Regions from separate parts of the Streptomyces sp. NPDC086787 genome, predicted to be linked through region 4. Evidence: riboswitches for the same ligand, from Rfam matches in the RefSeq annotation. Region 4 holds a riboswitch; each other region holds the start of a gene.
What was found. Region 4 has a riboswitch for cobalamin ahead of ACIPK3_RS08540 (CbtB-domain containing protein). Riboswitches for the same ligand answer to the same signal wherever they lie in the genome.
Positions count from the first base shown of each region.

Region 1 (5,157 bases), on a different contig from region 4:
CTCCTCGTGCCGGGCGGCGATCGCGTCCTTGATGCGGGTGACCACCTCGATCCGCTCGTCGAGGCTCGTCCGCGGCCAGGGCCCCTCGTCGAACGCGCGCCGCGCCACCGCCACGGCCCGGTCCACGTCCTCGCGCGAGGCGTGCGGGACCCTGCCGATGACCTCCTCGGTATGGGGGGAGACGACCTCGATGACGTCCCCGCCGACCGGGTCGGTCAACTCCCCTCCGATGAACAGCTGTCCGTGTTCCACGAGCTCGGTCATGACCGACTGCCTCCTGCGGCACGCGTTTTTCTGACGCTGTTTCATTTCTGACGCTGTATCAGAACTGATATCAGTTCTAGTTTGGGTGGGCAATGGTCCCGGGCGGAGGTCAGATGACGAAGACGTTCGATCACGGCGGCGGGGTGCGTTCCCTGGCCGTGCCCATCCCGGACAACCCGCTCGGCCACACACTGGTGTACGTCGTGGACACCGACCGGGGGCCGGTGCTGGTGGACACCGGCTGGGACGACCCGGCCTCCTGGGACGCCCTCGTGGCCGGGCTGACCTCGTGCGGCACCTCGGTCGCGGAGATCCGGGGCGTGGTCGTCACCCACCACCACCCGGACCACCACGGGCTGTCGGGGCAGGTGCGGGAGGCCTCCGGAGCCTGGGTCGCGATGCACGCGGCCGACATCGCGATCGTGCGGCGCGCACGGCAGAACCGGCCGGAGCGCTGGTTCGCGTACATGGCCGCCAAACTCGACGCGGCCGGCGCACCCGAGGAGCACGTGGCACCGCTGCGCACCGCCCGCCGCACCCTGCCCGGCCTCTCCCCCGCACTGCCGGACCGGGAGATCGTCCCCGGCGAACTCCTCGACCTGCCGGGCCGCCGGCTGCGCGCCATCTGGACCCCGGGGCACACGCCGGGCCACGTCTGTCTGCACCTGGAGGAGGAGCACCCGGCCCAACTGCCCGGCCATGGGCGGCTGTTCTCGGGCGATCACCTGCTCCCGGGGATCACCCCGCACATCGGCCTCTACGAGGACCCGGACGACATGACCGTCACCGACCCGCTCGGCGACTACCTCGACTCCCTGGAGCGCGTCGGCCGTCTCGCTCCCGCCGAGGTGCTCCCCGCCCACCAGCACGCGTTCACCGACGCGGCCGCGCGCGTGCGGGAGCTGCTCGTCCACCACGAGGACCGCCTCGCCGGCCTGCTGGCCCTGCTCGCCGAGCCTCTCACCCCCTGGCAGCTGGCCGAACGCATGGAGTGGAACCGCCCCTGGGAGCAGATCCGCCACGGCTCCCGCAACATCGCGGTCTCGGAGGCCGAGTCCCATCTGCGCCGTCTGGTGAAACAGGGCCGGGCGGAAGCGGTGCCGGGGACCTCGCCGGTGGCCTACGTGGCGGTGTGACGAGCGCCCCGGGCCCGCCCCGCCCGGCGGTGTGCCGAGCACCACTCGGGCCCCGCGCCGACCGGCCGGTACAGTAGCCGGGTCGTCGTCACACCCGTACGGGGGAAAGCCGGTGCGAACCCGGCGCTGACCCGCAACCGTGAACCGTCCCGAGGGACGGCAAGCCGGACCTCCCCGGACGGACAGTTGACCCGGCTCAGGTGTGTCGGGGCTCGCCCGCGCACGACACCGTCGAGGTTTACGGAGTCGAGCCGCCCGGGGTGTCCCCTGTGCTGCGCGGCTCCCCGCAAGGAGAGGCATCCGCCGATCATGAACATCCACCGCAGCGCAGCGGTCCTGGCCGCCGTCGCCGTGATCGGCACGGCCGCGCCCGCCATGGCCGCCCCGTCCGCGTCCCCGTCCCCGTCGGCCGCACTGCCGTCCGGGCTGTACGGCAACGCCGATCCGAAGTTCGACGGCGTCTGGCGCCAGTCCCTCACCCTGCTCGCCCAGCACGCGGTCGGCCTGACGCCGGCCGACAAGGCCGTGGACTGGCTGACCGGGCAGCAGTGCGCCGACGGCTCCTTCGCCGCGTTCCGCGCCGACGCCACCAAGCCCTGTGCCGCCGGTACGGCCACGGCCGACATGACCGCCGTCGCCGTGCAGGCCCTGAAGGCGATCGGCGGTCACGACGCCGAGGCCGGCAAGGCGGTGACCTGGCTCAAGGCTCAGCAGAGCGCGGACGGCGGCTGGGGCTACCCGGGTTCGGGCAGCGACGCGAACACCACCGGGGGCGTCATCGCCGCGCTCACCGCGGTGGGCGAGAACCCCGCCGGGGTCAGCAAGGGCGGCAAGAACCCGTACGACGCGCTGGCCGCGCTGGCCGTGCCCTGCGGCAAGGACGGCGGCGGCGCGCTCGGCCTCCCGCCGATGAAGGGCGCCAAGCTCTCCGCCAACGCGTACGCGACGGCGGCCGGTGTGCTCGGCGCGCTGAACAAGGGGCTCGCGACGACCGCCGGGAAGGCGCGGTCGGGCGACGCCAAGTGCTCCGGCACCGACCTCAAGCCCGAGGACATCGCCCGCAACGGCACCGCCTACCTGACCGCCGAACTGCACCGCACCGGCGGCCACCTGGAGTCCGCGCTCGCCGGCGCCGAGCCCCAGCCCGACCACGGCAGCACCGCCTACACGGTCGTCGCGCTCGCCGCGCAGGGCTACACCGAGCAGGCACGGAAGCCGTACGCCTGGCTGGAGAAGAACTCCGTCAAGTGGGCGCAGCAGAGCGGCCCGGCGGCCTACGCCGAGCTGATCCTCGCCGCGCACGTCGTGGGCGGGAACCCGCGCGACTTCGGCGGCACGGACCTCGTGAAGGCGCTCAACGCGACCGGGCCCGCCCCGCAGGAGATGAAGAAGCCCACCGGGGCCGATACCGAGAAGGCGGACAAGTCCGACTCGGGCTACGGCGTGTGGTGGATCGTCGGCGTCGGCCTGGTCGCGGGCATCGGCGCCGGTTTCCTGCTCAGCGGCCGTAAGAAGCGGCAGCAGCCGTGACCGCTGTCCGCCGTGCCCTGCCGCTGCTCCTGGCCACGCTGATACTCGGCGCGGCCGTGGGCCGGGCCGACGCGGCCGGGTACCGCTACTGGTCCTTCTGGGAGCGCGACGGCCAGGGCTGGACGTACGCCACCCAGGGGCCGTCGACGGCCCGTCCCGCCGACGGGGACGTCCAGGGCTTCCGCTTCGCGGTGAGCGAGGACTCCGCGGACGCGACCCGGCCGCGCGGCACGGCGGACTTCCGTTCCATCTGCGCGGGCACGCCCGCCGCTCCGGGAAGGAAGCGGGTGGCGCTGGTCATCGACTTCGGTACGGCCGCCGACGCGTCCTCCGGGGAGCACCCGCCCGCGCCCCGGACGGCGTGCGCCCGGGTGGCCGGGGACGCGACGACGGCCGAGGCCCTGGCCTCGGTGGCGAAGCCCCTGCGCTATGACACCAACGCCCTGCTGTGCGCCATCTCGGGCTACCCGCAGCGGGGTTGCGGTGAGCAGGTGGCGGCCGGGAAGCCGGCGCCGAAGGCCCCCGGCGGGGGCGACGGCGGCCCGTCGGTGGGCCTGTACGCGGGCGCGGGAGCGGTCGTACTGCTCGGCGGCGCGGCCCTGTGGCAGGCGCGGCGGCGCAGGGATGCGTAGCCGGAGCGGCCTGCACCCCGGCGCCTGGTGGCTGTGGGCCCTGGGGCTCGGCACGGCCGCCACCCGCACCACCAACCCGCTCCTGCTCGGCCTGCTCGTCGCCGCGACCGGCTATGTGGTCGCCACCCACCGCACCGCGGCCCCCTGGTCCCGCTCCTACGCGGCCTTCGTCCGGCTGGCGCTCGCCGTGCTGGCCGTCCGGCTCGTCTTCGCGGTGCTCCTCGGCTCCCCCATCCCCGGCACGCATGTGCTCGTGACGCTCCCCGAGGTGCCGCTCCCGCAATGGGCGCAGGGCATCCGGCTGGGCGGCCCGGTCACCGCGGAGGCCTGTGTCTTCGCGCTGTACGACGGTCTCAAGCTGGCCACGCTGCTCATCTGCGTGGGCGCGGCGAACGCCCTCGCCAACCCGGCCCGCCTCCTCAAGTCGCTGCCCGGCGCCCTGTACGAGATGGGTGTGGCCGTGGTCGTCGCCCTCACCTTCGCCCCGAACCTGGTCGCCGACGTACGGCGGCTGCGGGCCGCCCGCCGGCTGCGCGGCCGTCCGGACCGGGGGGTGCGCGGGCTGCTGCACGTGGGCCTGCCGGTCCTGGAGGGCGCGCTGGAGCGGTCGGTCGCGCTGGCCGCCGCGATGGACGCGCGCGGATACGGCCGCAGCGCCGACGTCCCAGCACCGGTGCGCCGCACCACCGCCGCGCTGACCCTCGGCGGCCTGCTCGGCGTGTGCGCGGGAACGTACGGGCTGCTCACCGCCGAGGGCGGCACCTACGGCCTGCCGGTGCTGCTCGCCGGGGTCGCCGCCGCCCTCGCGGGCCTGCGCCTCGGTGGCCGCCGTACCCTGCGCACCCGCTACCGCCCCGACCCCTGGGATCTGCGCGCCTGGCTGGTCGCGGGGTCCGGCGCCGGGGCCGCCGCGCTGCTCACGCTGGCCTCCGTGTCCGATCCCGACGCGCTGCACCCCGGGGTGGTCCCGCTGGTCGCGCCCGCCCTGCCCGTATTCCCGGCGGCCTCGGTACTCCTCGCGCTGCTGCCCGCCTTCGTCGTCCGCCGGGAGACCTGATGGAGGAGCCGTCGTGATCAGATTCGAGAACGTCTCCGTGACCTACGAGGGTGCGGCCGAACCCGCCGTCCGGAACGTGGACTTCGAGGTACCGGAGGGTGAACTGGCGCTGCTCGTCGGCCCGTCCGGGGTCGGCAAGTCCACCGTGCTCGGCGCGGTCAGCGGACTCGTGCCGCACTTCACCGGCGGCACCCTGCGCGGCCGGGTCACGGTCGCCGGCCGGGACACCCGCACGCACAAGCCGCGCGAACTCGCCGATGTCGTGGGCACGGTGGGCCAGGATCCGCTCGCGCACTTCGTGACGGACACGGTGGAGGACGAACTCGCCTACGGGATGGAGTCGCTGGGGCTCGCCCCGGAGGTCATGCGGCGCCGCGTCGAGGAGACCCTGGATCTGTTGGGTCTCGCCGGTCTGCGGGACCGGCCCATCGCCACGCTCTCCGGCGGGCAGCGGCAGCGTGTCGCGATCGGCTCCGTGCTCACCCCGCACCCGAGTGTGCTGGTGCTGGACGAACCGACGTCGGCGCTGGACCCGGCG
Region 1 covers NZ_JBIVBC010000001.1:762,648-767,804, reverse strand. The annotation lists gene ACIPK3_RS03555 (aldehyde dehydrogenase) at 1-264, opposite strand, end outside; gene ACIPK3_RS03550 (MBL fold metallo-hydrolase) at 378-1,400, shown strand; cobalamin riboswitch at 1,463-1,593, shown strand; gene ACIPK3_RS03545 (prenyltransferase/squalene oxidase repeat-containing protein) at 1,710-2,930, shown strand; gene ACIPK3_RS03540 (SCO2322 family protein) at 2,927-3,562, shown strand; gene ACIPK3_RS03535 (CbiQ family ECF transporter T component) at 3,555-4,619, shown strand; gene ACIPK3_RS03530 (ABC transporter ATP-binding protein) at 4,633-5,157, shown strand, end outside.
Region 1: it holds a riboswitch for cobalamin, as region 4 does, so the genes downstream of both, ACIPK3_RS03545 (prenyltransferase/squalene oxidase repeat-containing protein) here and ACIPK3_RS08540 (CbtB-domain containing protein) in region 4, are expected to answer to the same signal.

Region 2 (5,157 bases), on a different contig from region 4:
CACACCGGCCGGTACGGACGACTCCGCCATCAGCTCGGCGTCGGGGACGCTCTCACCGCCGAGCAGCACCGTCGGGACACCGGACGCCCTGAGCGCGGCGAGCCCGTCCTCCCAGGCGCGCTTTCCGCCCAGCAGCCGTACGACCGCGATGTCCGCGCCCCCGATCAGCCCGGGAAGCTCCTCCGCGACGTCCACGCGGGTGGGGTTGCCGATCCGGTAGGACGCGCCGGAGGCCCGTGCCGCCAGCAGATCGGTGTCGGCGGTCGACAACAACAACACTGTGCTCATGCGGGCGCTCCCGGTGGAATGAAGGGCAGTCCTTGTGGCGCGCCCGACTCGATGAGCCGCCAGAGCGCGTCGGTGTCCGCGTGCTGTTCGATCAGGTCGCCGAGCCGGTCGAGCTGCTCCTCGCGCAGCTCGGCGAACGAGGTGTCGGGGGCCGGCACGAAGCGGCGGCCCGCGGCGGCCGCCACCTCCCGCAAAAAGGCCCGCCGGAAGGCGTCCGACTCCAGGGAGCCGTGCCAGTGGGTGCCCCAGGTCTGTCCGACCCGGCAGCCGTCCAAGGGGTGCCCGCTGTCGTCGGCGAAGAACACGTCGCCACCCAGCACTTCGGCGACGCCGTGGTGGATCTCGTAGCCCTCGACATGCTCACCGAGGGCCTGCCCGGTCGGGCGGGTGAGGGTCTTCTCCCGGGCGAACCGCACCCGGACGGGCAGGATTCCGAGCCCGTCCACGTGTCCGCGGCGGCTCTCCACGTCGTCCTCGATGTGCTCGCCGAGCACCTGGAAGCCGCCGCAGATGCCGAGCACGGGCCGTCCTTCGGCGGCCCTGCGCCGTATCGCGTCCGCCAGCCCGCGTTCCCGCAGCCACTCCAGCGCCCGCACGGTTCCCCGGGTCCCCGGCAGGATCACCAGGTCGGCGTCGGCGAGCTCCTCCGGCCGGTCCACGAACCGTACGACGACGCCGGGTTCGGCGGCGAGGGCGTCCACGTCGGTGAAGTTGGACATCAGCGGCACGGCGCAGACCGCCACGCGCAGCACGTCCTGCCCGACGGGCGGGGCGACGTTCGACTCGCGCACGGTTCCGCGCAGGGAGACACGCAGCCCGTCCTCCTCGTCGATACCGAGCCCGTGCCGGAACGGCAGCACGCCGTACGTGTGCCGTCCGGTGAGTCCGTGCAGCATGTCGAGGCCCGGTTCCAGGAGGCCGACGTCGCCCCGGAACTTGTTGACGAGGAACCCGGCGACCAGTTCCTGGTCCTCGGGGGAGAGCAGGGCCACGGTGCCGAAGAAGGAGGCGAACACGCCGCCGCGGTCGATGTCGCCGACGACGAGCACGGGCAGCCGCGCGCCCCGCGCGATCCCCATGTTCACGATGTCGGTCCGGCGCAGGTTGATCTCGGCGGGAGAGCCGGCCCCTTCACAGATCACCGCGTCATACGTGCCCCGCAACTCGGCGAGGCACTCCAGCACGGTCCCGAGCAGACGCTGCCGGCGTCCACCGTGCAGCCCCGCCCCGGGGGACGACTCCCCGGACTTCCCGGCCCCCCCGGACTCCCCGAAGAACCCACGCGCGCTCATCTCGCCCACCGGCTTGCCCAGCAGCACCACCTGACTGCTCTGCTCGCCGCCCGGCTTCAGCAGCACGGGGTTCATCAGAGCGGTCGGCTCGACGCGGCAGGCCTGCGCCTGCATCGCCTGCGCCCGGCCGATCTCCGCGCCCTCACGGGTCACGAACGAATTGAGCGACATGTTCTGCGCCTTGAAGGGCGCGACCTTGACCCCCTGCCGTACCAGCCACCGGCAGATCCCCGCCGTCACCACGCTCTTGCCGGCGTCCGACGTGGTGCCGGCGACCAGTAGACCCCTGCCGTTCACGAGTTGTGCCCCCTTGCCTTCCGCACGATGGCGCGCGCGGCGATTCCCGTGCCGAGCGCGAGCAGGCCGACCCGGCGGGAGAGCCGTACGGCCCGGTGGATGTCGCCGGTGGCCACGGGGCGGCCACCGCCGTTGAGCACGGGCCGGTGCTCGATCCGGCCTCCGTAGGAGAGCGTGCCGCCGAGCCGCACGCCGAGGGCGCCCGCGAAGGAGGCTTCCACCGGCCCGGCGTTGGGGCTCGGGTGCCGGTGCGCGTCCGCCCGCCAGGCGCGCAGCGCGCCGCGCGGATCCGGGCCCGCGACGGCGGCGAGCACGGCGGTGAGCCGGGCGCCGGGCCAGCCGGCGACGTCGTCGAGACGGGCGGAGGCCCAGCCGAACCGCCGGTGGCGAAGCGACTTGTGGCCGACCATCGCGTCGAGGGTGTTCACGGCGCGGAACCCGAGGAGTCCGGGCACGCCGGCCGCGGCACCCCACACCAGGGCACCGACCACGGCGTCCGAGGTGTTCTCCGCGACGGACTCCACCACCGCCCGCGCCATGGCGTCGGCGTCGAGGGCCTGCGGGTCCCGGCCGCACAGGTGCGGCAGCCGGGCGCGGGCCGCCGAGAGGTCGCCCGCCTCCAGGGCGCGCCCGATGATCCGGGCCTCGCGGGCGAGTGAACTCCCGCCGACGACCGTCCAGGTGGCCGCCGCGGTGAGGGCGACGGAGGCGGCGGTGGAGGAGCGGGCTGCCCGGTGGGCGAGGGCGCCGAGGGCCACGGCTCCGCCGACGCAGACGGCGGTGTGCGCGGCCCCCCAGCCGCGGTGGTCCCGCCACAGCGCCCGTTCCACGGAGGCGGCCGTGCGCCCGAACGCGGCGACGGGGTGCCCGTGGCGCGGATCGCCCAGGATCAGGTCGGCGAGGAGGCCGGCGGAGGCGCCGTACGCGAAGACGCGATCGGCACGCATCGGCTCAGCCGGCCGAAGGGTCGGGCAGCGATCCTGTGGTGTACCCGAAGGCCTGTCTGGCCCTCAACGGCCGAGCGAGCATGGCGATATGTCCTCACTCAGGGTGTCCACGCCCTGGTTCGACGAGACCGGCGGCGAGAGTTCCTGGCTCCCGGGGACCGATACCCCGGTGACAGTGGCGGGACCGCGCCGGATTCGCACCGGCTTCCTCTTCTGCCGCCGTACATGGCCCGGGCAGTCCACCACGGGCCCGGAAGAGCCGTCAACTCGCCGCTGACCTGCACGGGGTGAGTGTGCAGAACCCCACACCGGCCCCGCCCGGCCGTGTCACGGCATACGAAAAGGCTCCTCCCCGTCAAGCGTCGGGGAGGAGCCTTCCACGGGTCGGTCAGGCCTTGACCACGATCAGGTAGATGCCGTACGCGACCGCCGACGCGCAGGCCGCGAAGCACACGTAGGCGCCCGTGGCGGCGAGGGTGGCGCCGCCGCCCTGGGCCGTGGCGCGTTCGCGGCGCGAGAGGCCCGCGACACCGAGGGTGAAGAGGGCCACGAGGCCCACGGTGACTCCGAGGCTGACGCCGAAGACGGAGCCGAGAGCTGCCCAGTCGATCTTCATGGTGATGCTTCCTTAGTAACCGGGCTCGGGGTCAGACGGTGGCCGGCGGGGCGGCCGGGTCGGCGGAGGCGGGCACCGGGGACGGGATCGTGGCCTTCAGCTCCTCGGCCAGGGCGGCCGTGGGCGGCGGGGTCACGGCGGCGATCGCGGTGGTCACCACGCCCGCCGGCTCCTCGGTCTCGTTGACGTTGCTGTGGTCGACGACCTCGCGGCGGGAGATCTTCCAGATCGCGGCGCTGGCGGCGACCAGGAAGACGGCGACGAGCGCGGTGCCCCAGTCACCGAGGTCGGTCACGGACTCGGCGAGCGCGGCGACCAGGGCAGCGGCCGGAAGCGTCAGTACCCAGGCGACGAGCATGCGGGTCGCGGTGGACCAGCGGACCACGCCGCCCTTGCGGCCGAGGCCGGCGCCCATCACGGAGCCGGAGACCACGTGCGTCGTGGAGAGGGAGAAGCCCAGGTGCGCGGAGGCCAGGATGGCGGTCGCAGCGCTGGTCTGGGCGGCGAACCCCTGCCGCGGCTGAAGGTCGGTGAGGCCCTTGCCCATGGTGCGGATGATGCGCCAGCCGCCGAGGTAGGTGCCGAGCGCGATCGCGAGACCCGCGCAGAGGATGACCCAGGTGGGAGGGTTGGAGCCGGGGGCGATGGAACCGCCGGCGACCAGCGCCAGGGTGATGATGCCCATGGTCTTCTGCGCATCGTTGGTGCCGTGGGCGAGCGAGACCAGACCGGCCGAGGCGATCTGCCCGGCGCGGTAGCCCTTGCGGGTGGCCTCGGTCTCGGAGCCCTTGCTCAGCGCGTAGGAGAAGCGGGTGGCGAGCAGGGCCGCCAGACCGGCGACGACCGGGGCGGCGACCGCCGGGATCAGGACCTTGGTGACGAGCGCGTCGCTGTGGACGGCGCCCGTGCCGGCCGAGGCGATCGTGGCGCCGATCAGGCCGCCCATGAGAGCGTGCGAGGAACTGGAGGGGAGTCCCACCAGCCACGTCACCAGGTTCCAGAGGATCGCGCCGACCAGGGCGGCGAAGATGACCTCGGGACGGATGCCGGTCTCGTCGACGAGACCCTTGGAGATCGTGTTGGCGACCTCCACGGAGAGGAAGGCGCCCACGAGGTTGAGCGCGGCGGACATGGCCACCGCGACCTTGGGCTTGAGCGCGCCGGTCGAGATGGTCGTGGCCATCGCGTTGGCGGTGTCGTGAAAACCGTTCGTGAAATCGAACGCGAGTGCGGTCACGACCACAATCGCGAGGATCAGCGAGAAGTTTTCCATTTACCCAGGCAATCGTTCGAGGTCATTGGCTGGTTGAACGTAGGCAACCTGGATGAACGGAAGGTGAACTGAGGCGGGCGCCGCGATGTCGCGGGCGCGTGTCTTCGAGAGATCCCCGTCACCCGCGGACGGGAGCGGGCTGGCAGGATCGACGTATGGCCGAACAGCAGTGTGACGACAGCGAGGACAGCGACGACAGCGACGACACGGCGGCCGCCTGGGAGGCGCTCGTCGCCACCGCCCGCCGTACCGTGGCCGACTCGCTGGTCGTCGGAACCTCCGGCAACGTCTCGGCGCGGGTCGGCGACACCGTGCTGGTCACCCCCTCCGGAGTGCCCTACGACCGGCTGACCCCGGACGACATCACCGGAGTCGACCTCACCGGACGGCGGGTGCTCGGCACCCTTGTGCCCACCAGCGAGCTGCCCATGCACCTCGCCGTCT
Region 2 covers NZ_JBIVBC010000001.1:1,250,833-1,255,989, forward strand. The annotation lists gene cobN (cobaltochelatase subunit CobN) at 1-288, opposite strand, end outside; gene ACIPK3_RS05805 (cobyric acid synthase) at 285-1,877, opposite strand; gene ACIPK3_RS05810 (cobalamin biosynthesis protein) at 1,874-2,824, opposite strand; cobalamin riboswitch at 2,940-3,083, opposite strand; gene ACIPK3_RS05815 (hypothetical protein) at 3,213-3,440, opposite strand; gene ACIPK3_RS05820 (anion permease) at 3,472-4,713, opposite strand; gene ACIPK3_RS05825 (class II aldolase/adducin family protein) at 4,869-5,157, shown strand, end outside.
Region 2: it holds a riboswitch for cobalamin, as region 4 does, so the genes downstream of both, ACIPK3_RS05810 (cobalamin biosynthesis protein) here and ACIPK3_RS08540 (CbtB-domain containing protein) in region 4, are expected to answer to the same signal.

Region 3 (5,157 bases), on a different contig from region 4:
CGAGCCACCTGCATGTGTGAGCGGGCGGCCTCCAGGCTGATGACGTCGGCGTCGAGGTCGTCGATGGCCTGGACGATGTCGCCGAACTCGGCGTAGCACATGTGGGTGTGGATCTGGGTGTCGGGACGCACGCCGCTGGTGGACAGCCGGAAGGCCTCCGTCGCCCAGTCCAGGTAGGCGGGCCGGTCCGCGGCCCGCAGGGGCAGTGTCTCGCGGAGCGCCGGTTCGTCCACCTGGATGACGGAAGTGCCGTCCTCCTCCAGGTCGTTGACCTCGTCGCGCAGGGCGAGGGCGACTTGGCGGGCGGTGTCGGCGAGGGGTTGGTCGTCGCGTACGAAGGACCAGGCGAGCATGGTGACCGGACCGGTGAGCATGCCCTTGACCGGACGGTCGGTGAGGGACTGGGCGTACGTCGTCCAGCGTACGGTCATCGGCTCGGGCCGGGAGATGTCCCCGGCGAGGATCGGCGGGCGGACGTAACGGGTGCCGTAGGACTGGACCCAGCCGTGCTGGGTGGCGAGACAGCCGGTGAGCTGCTCGGCGAAGTACTGCACCATGTCGTTGCGTTCGGCCTCGCCGTGCACCAGGACGTCGAGGCCGGCCTTCTCCTGGAAGGCGATCACCTCCTGGATCTCGGTCCTGACGTGGTCCTCGTAGCCGACGGTGCCGATCCGCCCGGCCCGCAGGTCGGCGCGTGCGGTACGCAGTTCGCCGGTCTGCGGGAAGGAGCCGATGGTCGTGATCGGCAGCAACGGCAGCCGCAGGGCCGCGCGTTGGGCGGCGGTCCGTTCGGCGTACGACTGTGAGCGGCGGGCGTCGGCGTCGGTGACCGCGGTGGCGCGGGCGCGTACCGCCGGGTCGTGGGTGATCGGCGATCCGGCGCGGGAGGCCAGGTCGGCGCGGTTGGCGGCGAGTTCGGCGGTGATGGTGTCGGCGCCCTGGGCGAGCCCCTTCGCCAGTGTGACGATCTCGCTCGTCTTCTGCCGGGCGAAGGAGAGCCAGCGCAGGATCTGCGGCTCGATGTCCCGTTCCGCGGTGGCGTCGAGGGGCACGTGCAGCAGCGAGCAGGAGGCGGCCACATCGACCCGGTCGGCCAGGCCCAGCAGGGTGCCGAGCGTGGACAGGGACCGCTCCAGGTCATTGACCCAGATGTTGCGGCCGTTGACCACACCGGCGACCAGCCGCCTGCCGGGCAGCCCGCCCACGGCCGCGAGCGCGTCCAGGTTGGCCGCGGCGGGCCCCGTGAAGTCCAGGGCGATCCCCTCGACCGGCGCCTTGGCGAGCACCGGCAGGGCCTCGCCCAGCCGGTCGAAGTACGAGGCGACCAGCAGCTTCGGCCGGTCGGTGAGTTCTCCGAGGTCGCGGTAGGCGCGCGCGGCGGCGTTCAGCTCTGCCGGGGTGCGGTCCTGGACCAGAGCGGGTTCGTCGAGCTGCACCCACTGCGCGCCTTCGGCGCGCAGGGCGGCCAGGACCTCGGCGTACACCGGCAGCAGACGGTCCAGCAGCGTCAGCGGATCGAAGTCCGCGGCCACCCCCGGGGCGGACTTGGCGAGCAGCAGATAGGTGACCGGGCCGACGAGCACCGGCCGGGCGGTGAGGCCGAGGGCGAGTGCCTCCCGCAACTCGGCCACCTGCTTGGAGGAGTTGGCCGCGAACGCCGTGTCCGGTCCCAATTCGGGCACCAGGTAGTGGTAGTTGGTGTCGAACCACTTGGTCATCTCCAGCGGCGCGACATCCTGGGCGCCGCGGGCCATGGCGAAGTAGCCGTCCAGGGCGTCGGCGGCGACGGCGGCGCGGTGGCGCTCGGGGATCGCGCCGACCATGACCGTGGTGTCGAGGACGTGGTCGTAGTACGAGAAGTCACCGGTCGGCACCTCGTGGATGCCGGCCTCGGCGAGCTGCCGCCAGTTGCCGTGGCGCAGTTCGGCCGCGGTGTCCCGGAGGGCGTCCGCAGTGACGCGGCCCTTCCAGTAGCCCTCGATGGCCTTCTTGAGTTCCCGGTTCTGTCCCTGGCGGGGGTAGCCGTACACGGTGGCCCGTGCTGCCGCGGCTGCGGACTTGGCGGTCACGGAGATCTCCTTCGCGAGACGATTCCCTGAGATCCCGGTGGCGGGACGGGGACGCGAAGCGTGACAGCACCGGACGGACCCGGTCCCGCGCGGCACGGCGCGGTCGTCCGCCTGATATGTACGCCGACCCGCCCACGAGGTCACCGGGATATCCGCGTGCGCATCGTGCGCGCGCGGGCAACGGGCAGGTCTTCGGACTCGCGGGCACGCCCCGTCGTACGAGACACCTACTGGCCGTCGCTTCCCGGATCCCGTGGACCCAGTGCGTATGACGGCGGTCGTTCCCACTCACCGCTGCGGGGCAGTCCCGGATTCCCACCGGGTTCCCTCTTGCGACGTCCCGCCTGGCGGACGGGACGAACCAGCTGCACCGGCCAGCCTAAGGGGTTGTCCGGTGCTGCGAGGCGTCAACTCCATCATTCGGACGGCGAGTCGGTCCACGAGGGTGACGGGGGGTGCGCGTACGCGTGGAACCCACGGCCGGTCTTGCGGCCCAGGAGCCCCGCCTCGACCATGCGCTGGAGCAGCGGGGGAGGGGCGTAGAGGGGTTCACGGAACTCCTCGTAGAGTGATTCGGCGATCGAGGCGACGGTGTCCAGGCCGATCAGGTCGGCCAGTCTCAGCGGCCCCATGGGGTGGGCGCAGCCCAGTTCCATGCCGGTGTCGATGTCCTCGGCGGTGGCGAAGCCGGACTCGGCCATGCGGATCGCGGAGAGGAGGTAGGGGACGAGGAGGGCGTTGACGACGAAGCCCGCGCGGTCCCGGGAGTGGATGACCCTCTTGCCCAGGGTCTCGGTGGCGAAGCGTTCCACGGCGGACACGGTCCCGGGCGCGGTGTGCAGGGACGACACGACCTCGACCAGCGGCAGCACCGGGACGGGGTTGAAGAAGTGCAGGCCCACGACCCGGTCGGCGCGGCCGGTGGCCATGCCCAGGCGCATGACGGGCAGTGAGGACGTGTTGGTCGCCAGCACCGCCGCCGGGTCCTCGACGATCTTGTCGAGGGCGGCGAGGATCTCGGTCTTCGCGTCGGCGTTCTCCGTGACGGCCTCGATGACGAGCTGCCGGTCGGCCAGGTCGTCCGGTTCGCCGGTGAACACGAGGCGGGCGAGGGCGTCCTGGGCGGCGGCGGGCTCCAGTCGGCCGCGCCGGACGGCCCGGTCGAGCGAGCGGGTCACCCGTTCCCACGCCGCGCGGGCGGCGGTGGCCTCGGCCTCGCAGACCACGGTGTCCAGGCCGGCCAGCGCGCACACTTCGGCGATCCCGGCACCCATCTGTCCGCCGCCGACGACACCCACCCGCTCGATGCCGGCGCTCATGACCGGCGCTCCGTCCGCCGCACGAGGCGACGGGAGTAGGCGTCCGGGGTGAAGAAGAGCGGCAGTTCACCGGCGAGCGCGGTCCGCTCGAACAGCTCTCGCGCCTCCTCGACCGGCGCCCAGGGCCGGACCGCTTCGAGAGCGGTGACCTCCTCGTCGAGAACGCGCAGGACCGTCTCGCGGTCGATCACCCGGTGCCGCAGCCACTGCCAGATCTGCACGCGGGCGATCTCGGCCGTGGCGGCGTCCTCCATCAGACCGTTCAGCGCCACCGCGCCCTGGCCGCGCAGCCAGGCGTCGAAGTAGCCGAGGGCCACCGCGATGTTCGTCCGGACGCCCTCGTCGGTGGGCGGCCCGCCGATCCGGCGCACCGACAGCAGGTCCGAGGGCGTCACCTCGACGTCGTCACGGGCGCGGTCCAGCTGGTGAGGCCGGTCGCCGAGCACGCCGTCGAACACCTCACGGCACACGCGCACCAGCCCCGGGTGGGCGACCCAGGAGCCGTCGAAGCCGTCCTCCGCCTCGCGCTCCTTGTCCAGCCGCACCGTGGCGAGGACCGCCTCGTTCGCGACCGGGTCCTTGGCCGGCACCTGGGCGGCCATGCCGCCGATGGCGTGGGCTCCGCGCCGGTGACAGGTGCGCACGAGGAGTTCGGTGTAGGCCCGCATGAAGGGGGCGGTCATCGTGACCTTCGCGCGGTCGGGGAGGAGGAAGTCGGTGCGGTGGCCGACGGTCTTGATCAGGCTGAACAGATAGTCCCAGCGGCCCGCGTTGAGTCCCGCGCTGTGCTCGCGCAGCTCGTGGAGGATCTCCTCCATCTCGAAGGCGGCGGTGATCGTCTCGATGAGGACGGTGGCGCGGACCGTGCCGCTCGGGATGCCGAGCAGTTCCTGGGCGCGGACGAAGATGTCGTTCCACAGCCGGGCCTCGTAGCGGTTCTCCAGCTTGGGGAGGTAGAAGTACGGGCCGTACCCGGCGTCGATCTGCCGCTGCGCGCAGTGGAAGAAGTACAGGCCGAAGTCGACGAGGGCGGCGGGCACGGGACGGCCGTCGTACTCCAGGTGCTCCTCGTCCAGGTGCCAGCCGCGCGGCCGTACGACGATGGTGGCGAGCTGTTCGCCGAGGCGGTACTCCCTGCCGTCGTCGATGGTGAAGTCGATGCGCCGCTCGATGGCGTCGAGCAGGGTGAGCTGGCCGCCGATGATGTTGTCCCAGGTGGGTGAGGTGGCGTCCTCGAAGTCGGCCATCCACACCTGAGCGCCGGAGTTGAGGGCGTTGACAGCCATACGGCGTTCGGGCGGCCCGGTGATCTCCACGCGGCGGTCGGTCAGACCGGGCGCGGGCGGCGCGACCCGCCAGGTGGGATCCGCCCGGACGGCGGAGGTGACCATGGGGAAGTCGAGCGGGGACCCGGCCGCGAGACGGATCGCCTGCCGACGGCGTTCCTTCAGCAGGCCGTCGCGGCGCTCGCCGAACTCGGCGGCGAGTCGGCCGACGAAGTCGAGGGCGGCGGGGGTGAGGATCTCGTCGTGCCGGTCGCCGGGCGAGGCCAGGACGCGGATGTGCTGGGCGAGGGTGGTGGTGGTCATCCAGGACTCCTGTACGGGGAGCGGGTGGCGGGGACGGCCGCCCGGCCCCGCTCACTCAGGGGCCGGGGGCGACGGGCGGGCTGGACCTAAGGCGTGTCTGACAATTCCCGCCTGCCTCGCGGGGGCCGGCACGCCCTAGTGGAACTGCTCCTCCTCCGTGGAGCCGGACAGGGCGGTGGT
Region 3 covers NZ_JBIVBC010000011.1:231,860-237,016, forward strand. The annotation lists gene metE (5-methyltetrahydropteroyltriglutamate--homocysteine S-methyltransferase) at 1-2,069, opposite strand, end outside; cobalamin riboswitch at 2,256-2,401, opposite strand; gene ACIPK3_RS24995 (3-hydroxybutyryl-CoA dehydrogenase) at 2,486-3,388, opposite strand; gene aceB (malate synthase A) at 3,385-4,977, opposite strand; gene aceA (isocitrate lyase) at 5,113-5,157, opposite strand, start outside.
Region 3: it holds a riboswitch for cobalamin, as region 4 does, so the genes downstream of both, metE (5-methyltetrahydropteroyltriglutamate--homocysteine S-methyltransferase) here and ACIPK3_RS08540 (CbtB-domain containing protein) in region 4, are expected to answer to the same signal.

Region 4 (5,157 bases):
CGTCCTGCAACAGCACGGCATCCCGGTGTCCGTCCACGACCTCGACGCGTCCCGCACCGCCCGCGACCAGGGCGGCACCCTCGACATGCATCCCGAATCCGGCCAACAGGCGCTGCGCGCCGCCGGTCTCTGGGAGCAGTTCCTCGAACTGGCCAGGCCCGAAGGCCAGCAGATGCGTCTCGCCGGCCGTGACGGCCGGATCCTCTTCGACGCGACCCCGCCCGAGGCGGGCACCGACGAAGGCAGCCCGGAGATCGACCGCGGTCGGCTGCGCGACCTCCTGCTCGACTCCCTCGCGCCCGGCACCGTCCGTTGGAGCCATCGGCTCACCCGGGCCGAACCGCTGGGCGGGGGCACCCACCGGCTGCACTTCTCGGGCGGCGACACCGCCGACGTCGACCTCGTCGTCGGCGCCGACGGCGCCTGGTCCAGGGTCCGCCGCCTGCTGAGCGAAGCCGTGCCCGTCTACACCGGCGTCACCTTCGTCGAAACGGGGCTCGACGACGCCGACCACCGCCACCCGGCACTCGCCGCCCTCGCCGGCGAAGGCACCATGATGGCTCTCGACGACAACCAGGGCTTCGTCGCCCAGCGGAACGGCGGCGGCCACATCCGTGTCTACGTCGGGATGCGCACCGACGAGGACTGGCACCAGCGCCGGGGCGTGGACCTGGCCGACGCCGACGCCGTACGCGACGCGCTCCTCAAGGCGTTCACCGGCTGGAGCGACGACCTGCTCGGGTTCATCACCGAAACCGACACCGGCTACGTCAACCGGCCCCTGTACGCCCTGCCCGTCCCGCACACCTGGGAGCACACCCCCGGGGTGACCCTCCTGGGTGACGCCGCGCACGTCATGTCGCCGTTCTCCGGCATGGGCGCCAACCTCGCCATGCTCGACGGTGCCGACCTCGCCCGTGCCCTCGCCGCCGGACCCACCCTCGACGATGCCGTCACCGCCTACGAGAGCGTCCTGCTGCCGCGGTCCGCCGAGGCCGCCGAGGGAGCCGCCGAGGGCATCGACGGCGCCTTCGCGCCCGACGGCGCCGAACAGGCCCTCGCCCACATGACCCGGCATCACTGAACGGTCCGACCGTCGACCGGGGTGTGACGTGCACAACACCCTATGGAGGGCATACCGGTACGAAGGCTCCCAACTCCCTCCCTGATGTGAGCAACCCCCGAACTACTGTCCCAAGAACTGTTATCGGGGACGCTCGTGGAGGTCTCCCAGTCATCGGACATCATCGTCGGGCGTCAAGGACAGGGAAGTCTTCTTATGAGCACACAGGACATGGTGAACTCGGCCGCACTCGTCGCCGCCGCCCGCGAGGGCGACCAGGCGGCGCAGGACGCGCTGGTCAACGCGTACCTGCCGCTCGTGTACAACGTCGTGGGCCGGGCCCTGAACGGCTCGGTCGACGTCGACGACGTCGTACAGGACACCATGCTGCGGGCCCTGAACGGGCTGGGCGGCCTGCGTGACCCGGAGAACTTCCGCTCCTGGCTCGTGGCCATCGCCATGAACCGCGTCCGGGCGCACTGGCAGGACCGCCAGTTGGCCCCGGGTGCCGTGGAGGAGGCCGCCGAGTCCGCGGACCCCGGCGCCGACTTCGTGGACCTGACCATGCTGCGGCTGCAACTGTCCGGGCAGCGCCAGGAGACCGCCCGCGCGACCCGCTGGCTGGAGCCCGACGACCAGAGCCTGCTGTCCCTGTGGTGGCTGGAGTGCGCCGGCGAACTGACCCGCGCGGAGGTCGCGCAGGCCCTGGAACTGTCCCCGCAGCACACCGCGGTGCAGGTGCAGCGGATGAAGGCACAGCTCGACGCGGCGCGAGTCGTCGTACGAGCCCTCGAGGCGCAGCCGCCCTGCGAGGAACTGCGCGGCATGCTGGGCACCTGGGACGGCCGGCCCTCCGCGCTGTGGCGCAAGCGAATAGCCCGCCACGCCCGCGACTGCGTGAGCTGCGCGGGCCGGTGGAGCGGACTCATGCCCGTCGAGGGCCTGCTCGCCGGCCTGGCGCTGGTCCCGGTGACCGCCGCGCTGCTGGCGGGCGCGCGGGCCGGCCTCGGCGCGACGGCCCCGGTGGCCGCAACAACGGCGCTGGGCGCGACGGGCGGTCCCGCCGGGGGCGGCAGGGCCGCCGCCAGGCGCCGCTCCGACGGCGGTCAGACGACCTCCCGGGCAGCGGCGCGCAGGCAGCGCCGCAACCGGCAGCGGGCCCTCGGCGGCGCGGTCGCCGCGGCCTGCCTGCTCGGCACCGGCATCTGGTACTTCGGCACGGATCCCGGCACCGGGACGGACACCGCGGCCAAGACGCCCACCACACCGCTCGCGGAGATCGAGGCGGCCGACGCCCCGGCGACCTCCCCCGTACCGTCGGCGTCGCCGTCCGTGTCCTCCTCGCCCTCCGCCTCCCCGTCGAAGAGCCCGAGTTCCTCCCCGACCGCCCGCAGGACCAGGACCGCCCCCAAGCCCGCGAAGCCCGCCACCCCGTCGCGCCGGTCCAGCACCACGACCACGCAGTCGGCCCCCGCGGGAACCGTCGGCCAGGTCATCGCGCTGGTCAACAAGGAGCGCTCGGCCGCCGGCTGCGGCCCGGTCACCGACAACTCCCAGCTGCGCGACGCCGCGCAGAAGCACTCCGACGACATGGCCGCACGCGGCTTCTTCGACCACACCAACCCCGACGGCAAGGGCCCCGGCGAGCGCATCACCGCCGCCGGCTACCGCTGGTCCACGTACGGCGAGAACATCGCCGCGGGCCAGCAGACCCCGGCGTCGGTGATGGACGCCTGGATGCACAGCTCCGGCCACCGCGCCAACATCCTCAACTGCTCGTTCAAGGAACTCGGCGTCGGCGTGCACAACGGGTCCGGCGGACCGTGGTGGACGCAGGACTTCGGCGCCAAGTAGCACTGCTCCTCGGAGAGGAAGATCACGTGACGCGGGCGCGGTCTTGGCCGTGCCCGCGTCACGCGGTACGGTCGGTCCGATATCGACGACGGCGAGACGGAAGCCGGTGTGAGTCCGGCACGGTCGCGCCACTGTGAGCGAGACGCCCCAGTTCTCTGGAGCACCTTGTGAGTCAGACCCGTGGCCGTCGTCATGTGCACCACCGAGATGGGACGCGAACTCCCAGAGGAGGTCCTGCCATGGCGCAGACCGTCGCCCAGCCGACAGCCAACACCCCCGCCGTTCCCGCCACGCTGCCGCTGAAGGCAATAGCACCCTGGGCGGTCTTCTTCGGCGTCCTCATGCTCGTCCTGCTCTACTTCGTCGGCGCCGAACAGGGCGCCACCTCCGTGATCAACGGCACGGACGTCCATGAGTGGGTTCACGACGCCCGCCACCTGCTCGGCTTCCCCTGCCACTGACCCGAGGGACGCCGCACCATCATGAACTCCGCAACCGTGCGCAACCTTCTCGTCCGGGGCATGCTCGCCGGCCTGGCGGCCGGCGTGCTCGCCCTGATCGTGGCCTACTTCCTCGGTGAGCCGAACGTCGACAGCGCGATCAGCTTCGAGGACGCCCACTCCCACGAGCACGAGATGGAAGTCGTCTCCCGCTCCCTCCAGTCCACCGCCGGACTCGCCACCGGTGTCCTGGTCTACGGCGTGGCCTTCGGCGGCATCGCCGCGCTCGCCTTCTGCTTCGCGCTCGGCCGCATCGGCCGCTTCAGCCCCCGGGCGAGCGCGCTGCTGCTCTCCGGCTGCGCGCTGCTGGCCGTGTATGTCGTGCCGTTCCTGAAGTACCCGGCCAACCCGCCGTCGGTCGGCGACCCCGACACCATCTCCAAGCGGACCACGCTCTACTTCCTGATGATGGCGCTCAGCGCGCTGCTGGCCGTGGCCGCCACCATCCTGGGCAAGCGGCTCGCGCCCGCACTGGGCAACTGGTGGGCCACCGTGACCGCGGTGACCGCGTTCGCCGTGGTGATCGGGCTGGCGTTCGCCTTCCTGCCGGTCATCAACGAGGTGCCGAAGGACTTCCCGGCCGCCCTGCTGTGGCGGTTCCGGCTCTCGGCGCTGGCCATCCAGGCCGTGCTGTGGGGCGGATTCGGCCTGCTCTTCGGCGAGTTGGCCGAACGGCAGCTGAACCCCAAGCCCGCGGCCGCCACGGCCGGGCGGACGGTTTCCGCCACCAACTGAGTCCTTCAGGACAGCAGAGGGCCCTTCGGAACCATCCGGGGGCCCTCTCGCGTTCTCCGGCACACAGGACAGGGCGAGGAGCGGAGGACCGAGTTGGCCAGACACCTTCAGCCGCGCCGCATCACCCTCGGAGGCCGGGAGGCGGTCGCCCTCACCGTCGAGGAATACGAGCAACTGATGGCCAGCCGACGCCAGATCGGCGGCCAGAGCGCCCGCGTCCGCGTACTCGCCCAGCAGGCCAAGCGCACCGAGCAACTCCTCCAGGACCTGGAGTCCCTCGTCGCCGCCCCGCTGGACTGCCACGAACACCCACGCGCCGCCGAACCGTGCGACACCGCTGCCGGCGCGGACTCCGCGTGCCTGCGCTGCGCGATAGCGGCTCGGCTGCGTCTCCACCGGGACCGCGATTCCTGAGCCCGTCGGCGTCAGTCGGCCGTGCCCGCGTCCGGACCGGCAAGCGGTCGCCCGAGGCGTACGTTCCAGCGTCCGGCGCGCCCACTCAGTTCGACGGCCGTCAGAGGTGGCGCGTCCAACCGCCAGAAGGCGTCCGTGGACATGCCCAGGGCGTGAACGACCACCGCCCGCACGACCTCGGGCTCGACCACCGCGAGCGTACGGCCGTCCGTCTCCAGGGTGTCGTCCAGCCAGCGTGCGACCCGCCCGCAGAGGTCCCGCACCGACTCCCCGCCGTGCGGCGCGGCGCCCGCGTCGGACAGCCACCGGGCCACGGCCTCCGGCTCCGCCGTGCCGACCTCAGTGAGGGTACGGCCCCGCCAGCGCCCCACGTCCAGGCCCGCGAGCCGCGGTTCCGGCCCGCCGTCGAGACCGAGCGCGGCGGCCGTCTCCCGGCAGCGCACGCTCGGGGAGGTGACCACGTGTGCGGCCGACGGCAGCATGCCGGCCACCGACCGTGCCCGCGCCGCGCCGGCCTCGTCGACCGGGCCGTCGTCGTCGAAGCGCGCCTGCCGAAGCGACGGCCCCGTGGCGGGCGTGATGAAGGTGACG
Region 4 covers NZ_JBIVBC010000002.1:508,838-513,994, forward strand. The annotation lists gene ACIPK3_RS08530 (FAD-dependent oxidoreductase) at 1-1,084, shown strand, start outside; gene ACIPK3_RS08535 (sigma-70 family RNA polymerase sigma factor) at 1,280-2,917, shown strand; cobalamin riboswitch at 2,973-3,121, shown strand; gene ACIPK3_RS08540 (CbtB-domain containing protein) at 3,157-3,378, shown strand; gene ACIPK3_RS08545 (CbtA family protein) at 3,400-4,152, shown strand; gene ACIPK3_RS08550 (hypothetical protein) at 4,246-4,566, shown strand; gene ACIPK3_RS08555 (histidine phosphatase family protein) at 4,578-5,157, opposite strand, start outside.